3 regions of the Spongiibacter sp. UBA1325 genome follow, and region 2 is predicted to be linked to each of the others. Evidence: predicted binding sites of a transcription regulator. Region 2 holds the regulator's gene; each other region holds the start of a gene.

The links. The regulator sigma-54, encoded in region 2, starts transcription at its own class of promoters, with help from an activator protein. The targets are predictions, from matches to a motif close to TGGCACANNNNTTGCNNT.
Region 1: the regulator sigma-54 is predicted to act here: its motif matches at 1,821-1,838, upstream of B3K78_RS04410 (sugar transferase).
Region 3: the regulator sigma-54 is predicted to act here: its motif matches at 1,414-1,431, upstream of B3K78_RS14420 (molybdopterin oxidoreductase family protein).

The regions. Positions count from the first base shown of each region.
Region 1 covers NZ_DBTD01000004.1:343,632-346,712, forward strand. The annotation lists gene B3K78_RS04400 (DMT family transporter) at 1-98, opposite strand, end outside; gene B3K78_RS04405 (oligosaccharide flippase family protein) at 402-1,649, shown strand; gene B3K78_RS04410 (sugar transferase) at 1,874-2,563, shown strand; gene B3K78_RS04415 (glycosyltransferase family 2 protein) at 2,623-3,081, shown strand, end outside.
Region 2 covers NZ_DBTD01000001.1:27,505-30,585, forward strand. The annotation lists gene rapZ (RNase adapter RapZ) at 1-333, opposite strand, end outside; gene ptsN (PTS IIA-like nitrogen regulatory protein PtsN) at 336-785, opposite strand; gene hpf (ribosome hibernation-promoting factor, HPF/YfiA family) at 815-1,102, opposite strand; gene B3K78_RS00155 (RNA polymerase factor sigma-54) at 1,172-2,665, opposite strand; gene lptB (LPS export ABC transporter ATP-binding protein) at 2,809-3,081, opposite strand, start outside.
Region 3 covers NZ_DBTD01000010.1:533,944-537,024, forward strand. The annotation lists gene B3K78_RS14420 (molybdopterin oxidoreductase family protein) at 1-1,303, opposite strand, end outside; gene B3K78_RS14425 (OmpA family protein) at 1,605-2,714, opposite strand; gene hda (DnaA regulatory inactivator Hda) at 2,935-3,081, opposite strand, start outside.

The DNA of each region.
Region 1 (3,081 bases), on a different contig from region 2:
TTGGAGAAGATCCAGCTGATGGCTGCCAACAGCGTAACGATGATGAAAATGGCATCTGCGGGTAGCTTGTTGGATGCATTGGCCGTATTTTCAATCATTGGAACGTCCTAATAGAGGTTTGCTCGGGTGGATAGCACGCTGTTAGCAGGCGCTCATCGCTGCTTAGACGAAATGGCCTTTCACGCTTTGCGTCGATACGACCCTGTTCGCGTTGTAGGTTGCTTCGCAAAATGCGAATCAAGCCAGATTTATCCGCGCTTGGCTAGCATTTTGCCGGACGTTTCGGGTTCAACGCCCGTGGTAATGGCCTTTAGCGCCAATTTTCAATCAGGAAAAGGTTGGCCTGGCTTTTGCTGAGTAAACGGACCAGTCATTTATTAGTGGTGTTTCAGGGCAAGGGCATGAAATCAGCAAGCAGTTTTCGGCGTAATCTCAGTTGGCTGGCAACCGGCGAACTGATGGTTCGCGTGTCGCGATTGATCACGACACTCATCCTGGCTCGCTGTTTGAGTTTGCAGGACTACGGACTCGCGGCGCTCGCGCTAGCGACCGCGGAGATTGTGAGAATTCTTGCTGCCAATGGCATTGGCAATCTAATCGTCAAAGCCGAGGAGCACAAACTGGGGCGGGTTTCGCAGACGGTGTTTTGGCTTAACCTGTCTATCGGCATTGTGATGTTTGCGCTGCAGTTTTTCCTCGCCCCCCTTATCGCCGACCTTTACCAATCTCCCGTTTTGGCCTCGCTGTTACAGGCGCTGGCTTTTAGTCACTTAATTTACCCCTTTGCGATGGTTCAATTTAACCTCTTGCAGCGTGATAGCCGGATGAAGGAAGCGGGTCTGATTATGGGGGCCACGGTGACAATGGATAACTTGATCAGTGCCGCACTGGCGCTGAGCGGATTCGGTGTCTGGTCGGTCATTTGGCCGAAGTTATTCGCCGCTGTGGTGTGGGTAGTGGTGATTAATCGGCGCATCCGCTGGGTGCCGAAGCTGCAATTTTCATTGCAGGAACTGGTGACCGCGCGACGCTATTCCGGAGGGGTATTGCTCGCAGAGTGCTTAAAAAACGGCCGCGGTCAATTTGACTTATTTATCCTCGGCCGCCTGTTACCAGCTGACCTGTTTGGGCTTTATGCCTTTGCGCGCAATGCCGGTCTGGGAATAAGTCTGTCGCTGACAAACAGCTTTAATACTGCCTTGCTGCCGAAACTGTGTGATACCCGTCGCGAGGGTGGTGCACTGGAACTGAGTTATTACTCAAGTTTAAAAACGGCGATGCGACTCATCGCGCCAGTGATTCTTTGCCAGGCACTATTGGCGCCGTTATACGTGCCGTTACTGTTCGGCGAGAAATGGGCGCCAGCCAGTGTGCTTGTTGCGCTTTTGTGTCTGTCGGCGGTTCCGCGAATGGTGTTTGAGTCTGCCAGTATGTATTTTCGTGCGGCTGACAACTTACGCGGTGAAAATCACATTGCCGTGGCCTTCACCGCGCTGTTTTGTGCGGTGATCGCGGCGTCGAGTTTTCTGGGAGCGCAAGCCGTCGCCCTGGCAATGATTATTTGCTATCTCGGCGGCGCGTGGGCGGTACTCGTGATGATACACCGCGCACCTCGCGGTGTTATTCGCGCGCCCTTATCTGCCGCATAGCGCCACTGCGCTCGGCGTGCTCACCCCGTCTTTTATTTTCCCCTGATGATCGTCGCTTTAGTCGGCAAGCTGCCTTGCAAAATGCGAATAGCTTTGCAGTAGCGGTAAAGCTATTTAGCGATAATTTTTAAAAAATATAATAAAAACATAAAGTTAATTTATTTTTTTGTTTGGCATAGCGGTTGCAATTTCCCTGGAAAGCGAACACCAACGGGGTAATTGATATGCAAGCAATAAAGAATCAGGTCTCCAGTGCCTACCTAATTTTTATTTCCAGCCTGTTCATGCCCGCCGGGTTATCTCTGCGGAAATTTCTACGCAGTGGTTATAAGCGTAGCTACGACATTGTATTAAGTGGCGGATTGCTATTGCTGCTGTCACCGCTACTCGTCGTTACAGCGGCGGCCATTCTTTTTGAAAGCCGCGGCCCAATTTTCTTCCGTCAGCAGCGTGTCGGAAAGAATGGCGAGCAGTTTTCAATTTATAAGTTTCGGTCGATGTGTACTGACAGAGCACTGCATAGACAAGTGGAGTCAATGTCAGGTGACCGGGATGGTATCTGCAAGAAATTCGTAAACGATCCTCGCGTGACACGGGTAGGGCAGTTTATTCGCAAATACTCAATCGATGAGTTACCGCAGCTGATTAATGTACTGCGCGGCGAAATGTCGATGATCGGTCCGCGCCCGGCACTGCCTGCAGAAGTGGCTCAATACAGCGAGTATCAGCGCGGACGTTTGAAGGCATTACCTGGAATTTCAGGCCTATGGCAGGTGTCTGGCCGAGCGGATTTGAATTTTGATCAGCAGGTGGAGCTGGATCTGCAGTATATCCGCCAACAAAGCCTAGCCACTGATTTGCGAATAGCGTTGAAAACGGTACCCGCAGTGTTGTCGGGAAGCGGAGCGTATTGAAGAGCGGGCCGTCGGGTATCTGCCCGGCACTGCCAGTAATAGTGAATGAGGAACCAGCGATGAAAAATAATCACTCAGCACACCGCGATCAGCCCTTAGTGAGCGTTGTTATCCCAATGTATAACGCGGCGGCCTATCTTCGCGAATGTATTGACTCTGTTATTGCGCAGAGCTATCCACACCTGGAGATAATTGCGGTGGATGACGGGTCTCCGGACAACGGTGCCGACATCGTGCGGGGCTACCAGGACTCGCGCATTGTGGTTATTCAGCAAGAAAACAGGGGCTTGGCCGGTGCGCGCAATACCGGTATTCGCCACGCGCACGGCGAATTTATTGCCCTGCTAGACGCTGACGACAGCTGGCATTCGACGAAAATTGCCAGGCATGTAGATCATCTCCTGTCCAACCCTGACATCGGTGTTAGCTACAGTGCATCGCGGTTTATGAACGAAGCCAGTGTCGATATGGGGATCGGCCAATACCCGAAAACAACGGGCGTCACGGCAGTCGATGTA
Region 2 (3,081 bases):
GGTGCTCAGTGGATGCCGTCGACGGGTCTCGCTAAAACGCTTAATGAGCTTGTCGTCGCTGGCATCCAAAAAAAGAATACGCAAGCTGGCCAGGCTTCGAACTTGTTTGCACAGTTCTTGGAAGCGGGCGAGCTCTGTTTGTGAGTTTCTCGCATCGATACAGACAGCAACCTGCTGATGAACTTTCAGTGTGCTTTGAGAGAGTTCGGCAACGAGTGCGGGCAGCAGTGACACCGGCAGGTTGTCGATGGCGTAAAAGCCTTCGTCTTCGAGCTGGTGCAGCGCCGTGCTTTTGCCCGAACCTGAGCGGCCGCTGAGAATGATAAGCTTCACGCCTAGCTGGCTACCGCACGTTCATAAAGACTGCTGTCGCTGTCTGCGCTGCGAAGCTGCTGGCGGAAAGCGTCATCGTTGAAGGCGTTGGCCAAGCTTGCCAACACTTTAATGTGTTCGTCGTGTGCTTCGGCAGGGACGATCAACGCAAACACTAAGTCCACGGGTTGGTCGTCTATCGCTTCGAAGTCGATAGGCTCGGCAAGTTTAAGCAGCATGCCGGTAATTTCGGTGCACTGCTGGCTGCGACAGTGGGGAATCGCAACCCCGTGCCCGATACCGGTGCTTCCGAGTCGCTCGCGGGCGAGCAGTTCGTTGAACAGTTCGTCGGCGTTGAATTGCGCATTATCCTCACTGACAAAAATAGAAATTTGTTCCAGTAGGCGTTTCTTGCTGCCCACAGACGTACCGCAGTGGGTACGTCCGGGGCTGAGTATTGAATCAAGGGTCATGTTTACGTTTCCGGAACATCCCCGGGCCTTTAGTGGCCCAGGTTTTTCTCCTTGTGTTTAATAAGCTGGCGATCGAGCTTGTCGGTGAGGCTGTCGATGGCCGCGTACATATCCTCTGATTCACAGGTGGCGAACAGATCGGCGCCGGCCACATGTACGGTGGCTTCAGCTTTTTGAACCAGCTTTTCTACTGACAAGGTAACGTCGGTATTGGTGATATTGTCGAAGTGCCGTTGCAGCTTGGCGAGTTTGTTGTTGACGTAATCGCGAAGTGCCGGGGTAACTTCAACATGGTGACCACTGACGGTTATTTGCATATCTTGCTCCTTCATCGCTGAGAACATCCGGCGCCTCCCGGCGCGTTGTTTGGGCCTTTTGGGGCCTTATTAGACCAGTCTTTTCCGTTCGTTAGAGGGCGGAATGACTAGTGATTCCCTGTACTTTGCAATGGTTCGCCGGGCAACTTTGATGCCTTGCTCGGCCAACAGTTGGGTGATTTTGCTGTCGCTTAGCGGTTTTTTGGGATTTTCTGCGGCAATTAATTTTTTGATTAGTGCACGAATCGCCGTGGAGGAGCATTCTCCTCCGGTATCGGTCGAGACGTGGCTGGAGAAAAAATATTTGAGTTCGTAGATGCCTCTCGGGGTATGCATATATTTTTGCGTGGTAACCCGTGAGATCGTCGATTCATGCATGCTCACCGCATCGGCGATGTCGTGGAGCACTAGCGGTTTCATCGCTTCGTCGCCGTACTCCAGGAACCCGCGCTGATACTCAACAATTTTGGTGGCGACTTTCATCAGTGTTTCGTTGCGGCTCTGCAGACTTTTAATGAACCAGCGCGCTTCCTGTAGGTTGTCGCGAATATAGTCTTTGTCGCTGCTGGTGCCGCTGTCTTTGGCGAGCGATGCGTAGTGGCTGTTAATTTGTATTTTCGGGGCAATGTCCGGGTTTAACTCAACCAGCCAGCGGCCTTCTTTTTTGCTGACGAATACGTCTGGTACCACATACTCTGTTTCGTCGTTGCCCACGCAGTCACCAGGAGTGGGGTTCAGCGTTTGAATGAGTGCCAGGGTGTCGCGCAGTTGGTCTTCTTTTAGCCGGCAGCGACGCATGATTTGGTTGTAATCACGGTTGCCGAGCTGCGGCATGTGCTGCTCGACAATCTGCAGCGCTTCAGCCAGGTATGGGGTGTCTGGGGAGAGCTGCCGAAGTTGAATTAACAAGCATTCTTGAAGGTCCTGGCCGCCAACACCGGGGGGGTCAAACTGCTGGATGAGGTGAAGGACTGCATTCACTTCTTCTATTTCGATATTGTCGTCGTCGAAGGCGTCCACCAGCTCTTCGGGGCTGACGGTGAGCCGCCCCTTTTCATCGATCGCGTCGATGATGGCATCGGCGACGATGCGGTCAAGTTCTGAGAGCCGGCTGAGGTTGAGTTGCCAGCGCAGGTGGTCCTGGAGCGACTCTGAGCTGCCGTGGCGATAGTCATTGTTGTAGTCGTCGTCGGCGCTACCGGCCGCGGAGGAGCTTGGTGCAGAGCTTTGGTAGACGTCTTCCCACTGGCTGTCTACCGGCAAATCTTCGGGGATGTCGCTGCGCTCGGCCCATTCACTGTCGGCGTCGTTGCTGGGCGCCTCCTCAGCAGAGGTCGTTTTGCTGTCAGCCTCATTGGCGTTACTTTCGCTCTGGCTGTTGCTGCTCTGGGGTTCCGGGCTGTCGCTGTCTTCCTCTACTTCCAGCAGGGGGTTGGAGTCCAGTGCCGACTGAATTTCCTGTTGAAGGTCGAGGGTGGAGAGCTGTAATAAACGAATCGCCTGTTGCAGCTGGGGCGTCATGGTCAGCTGCTGACCGACTTTTAGCTGGAGCGATTGTTTCATAGGCAATGACTTCTACTACAACCATACCTGAGGGATTAAATGCCGTTATGTAGTCATAAACGACGATGCTTCAGGGTCAGTGTAGTCCCGCAGCCGCACCGCTGCAATAGGCGTTTAAAGCAATTGCTGTGCCGATTTTTTGATCAAAGGGTAAATGTGTCGCCGAGGTAGATGTCCCGCACGATTTGGTTGTTGAGTACGGCCTCGGCATTGCCCTCAGCAACGATGCGACCTTCGCCAACTATGTAGGCTTTTTCGCAGATATCGAGGGTTTCTCGCACATTGTGGTCGGTAATCAGGACGCCGATGCCGCGCGCCTGCAGGTGGCGAATAATTTGCTGAATATCGTTCACCGATATGGGGTCTACCCCGGCAAAGGGCTCGTCGAGCAGAATAAAACTGGGCTCGGTGGCCAG
Region 3 (3,081 bases), on a different contig from region 2:
CCTTTTTAATTCGCGGTTGGTTCGGCATGGAGGTCAAGGGGTTGGTGGCAACGATCCACAAGGCCTTAATCTCGCCCGACTCTATCGCCGGAAAAATATCGGTCTGTTGCAAACCGCGCTTTGCCGGGAAGAAGGATTCATCAACCCCCCAAAACTGGGCCACCTCCTTGCGGTGCTCCGGCTTCTCAAGCATACGATAGCCCGGCAGGCCCGAGCAGGATGACCACTCCCGGGTGCCCATGGCGTTGCACTGCCCGGTAATAGACAGGCTGGTCCCGCCGGGCACGCCGATATTGCCAGTAATCAGGTTGAGGTTATTAATGCCGCACACGCCGTCGGTGCCGTGGGTACTCTGATTGATACCCATCGTCCAGATACTCATTGCCGACGGTGCCTTTGCGTAAATGCGGGCCACATGCTTGATGGTGTCTGGGTCGATACCACATATTCGCGAGGCAGTGATGGGGTCATATTTTTCTACTGTCGCAGCAAGCTCATCAAAGCCGTTGCAGTGGGCGTCTATATAAGACTGATCCTGCAAGCCCTCCTTCAAAATGACATGAGCTAAGGCGTTTAGCAGAACCAGGTCAGTACCCGGTGTTATCGGTAAGTGGATATCGGCAAATTGCGCCAGCATGGTCACGCGCGGGTCGACAACAATCAGTGGAAACTTGCGCTTCTCCAACGCCTCTTTTAGTCGCCAATAAATAATGGGGTGTTGCTCAGGGAGGTTTGAGCCAAAGGCCATCAGGCAGTGAGTATTTTCGAAGTCCTCGTAGCAGCCGGGCGGCCCATCAGCGCCGAATGAGCGTTTATAACCGGACACTGCCGATGCCATACACAGTGTGGTGTTGCCATCGTAGTTGTTGCTACCAATTACCCCGCGAACCAATTTTCCCAGGGTGTAAAACTCTTCTGTCAGCAGTTGGCCGGTAGACACAATCGCCACGCTATCGCGACCGTACTTCTGCTGGATTCGCATAAACTCCTCAGCCGTGCGATCGAGCGCGCTATCCCAACTGGCTGGAGAAAACGCGTCGTATATCCGATCGCGCATCAGCGGCTGCGTACCACGACCAGCGGTGCCACTCAGTTCATGCTCAAAAATACCCTTTATGCACAGCTTGCCCTGATTAACAGGCGCATTGCCCTTGCCGCGACTCGCCACCGGCTTCCCGTCGGCATTCAAACCGACCTCAATTGAGCACCCCGTGGAGCAATAACCACAGACGGCGTACTTCCAGTCCACTACCTGCTTGTCAGCAATCGTAATGGGCTTGCGTTTTCTGCGACCGAATATCATGAAATCCCTCATTGTTGCGCACTGTTTGTGTGCTAAACCGAGCCCGCGGGGGCTAAAAAAGCGCACCAACTTGGTGAATTGCCAAGCAAATCACCGCATCTACTCTGGATTTAACAAGAACTATGCCAACTAACTAAATCAGGCTGGAAGCCAGTAAATACGGCGGGCTATTCGGCAACACAGAACAACTCGCCCTCAATTGGGGCATGACAAGTTCGGGAGTATTTAACAGGAGGGGGTCGAAATTCAGGCAAAAAAAAGGGGCCCTCAGGGGCCCCTTCCGGTATGCACTAGTCGCGATTTATTTAGCGACTTCTGCTTCCATTACTGCAACAACGCGGCGGTTAGCCTGACGGCCTGCCTTGGTGCTGTTGTCAGCGATAGGACGCTCTTCACCGTAACCAATCGCACTCAGGCGGCTGGCATCAATGCCGAACTCTTTAATCAGAGCACTGCGAACGGCGTCGGCGCGACGCTGAGACAGCTGCTTGTTGTAGGCCGCAGCACCAGTGCTGTCAGAGTGACCTTCAACAACGGCTTTAACACCACCGAAGCGCTTCATGAACTCAGCGACTTTCTTCAGCTCGCTGATTTGCGAAGCAGGAATCGCATCGGAGTTCAGTGGGAATTTCACGTCCATTTTGATCGACTCGGTGTGCTTGAGTACAAACTTACAACCGAATTTATCAACCTGGCGGCCCGCTGGTGTGTTAGGGCACTTGTCGCGGTAGTTAGGTACACCGTCACCGTCTTTGTCCAAGGCACAGCCTTTGGCGTCAACGGCAACACCTGCTGGTGTGCCTGGGCACTGGTCAGCACCATCTTCAACACCGTCAGCATCGCTGTCATTGCTTTGAACAGGCGCTGGAGCAGGAGCCGGCTTAGACTCGCCGCCGAACGCGTAGCTCAGGCCCAGAGAGACGATCCCGTCGTTAGTTTCATGATCGAAACCGTAGAAGTAACGAGCATCAGCACGCAGAGACAGAGGACCAGACAGTGCGTAACGGAAACCACCACCCAAGTTGGCCTGAGTAATTTCTTCTTCGCGTACCACGTCAAAGTTCACCACACCCATGCCAAGACCAATGGCCGCGTAGGGCTCGATCTTAGACTCAGTGTTGTAGTAGCGAATCGCGTTAGCAGAAATGAACGTTACTTCAGCGTCAGCAGCACTGTTGTTGTAACGGTTGTCAGCGTCAGCGTAGCTAACACCCACTTCCACACCCCAGTCCTTGCTGAGCTTTTGTTCAACGCTGAACAACGCCGCAGCAGTTTCTTCCAGGTCCCAAGCAGAATCGAAAACTTGATAACCTACGCCGGCATTTAAGTACCACTTGTTGCTGTGGTCATCTGCCATCGCTGGTGCGGCAATTACCGCAGCAATCGCAGCACCCATTAATTGTTTACGCATTTTGTAGCTCCCCTGATTATCACTTAGGTCTTCCGTCGCCCTACCTTAATGGTGGGTCTTGGCTCAAGAATAACACGCAAGTATGCCCTTGCACGCCTGCTTTTCAGTAATTTTACCGCGACGGCGTTGCAAAGAGTTATAGAAGCTCCGCAAGAAAGAAGCAACCACTATTCGCAACGCCACGCCCGCATCGAGAGTCTGGATTGAGTGAAAAGTTCACTCACCAAGACATTATTTCTTTTACAAACGGGATCGTCAGTCGCCGTTGTCGCGCCAGGCTGTGACGGTCTAAGTCGCTTAGTACGCCAAATAGCGCTTTTAGATCACGCTGGCAACGGCGATAGATAAACTCTGCGAGGGCCTCGTT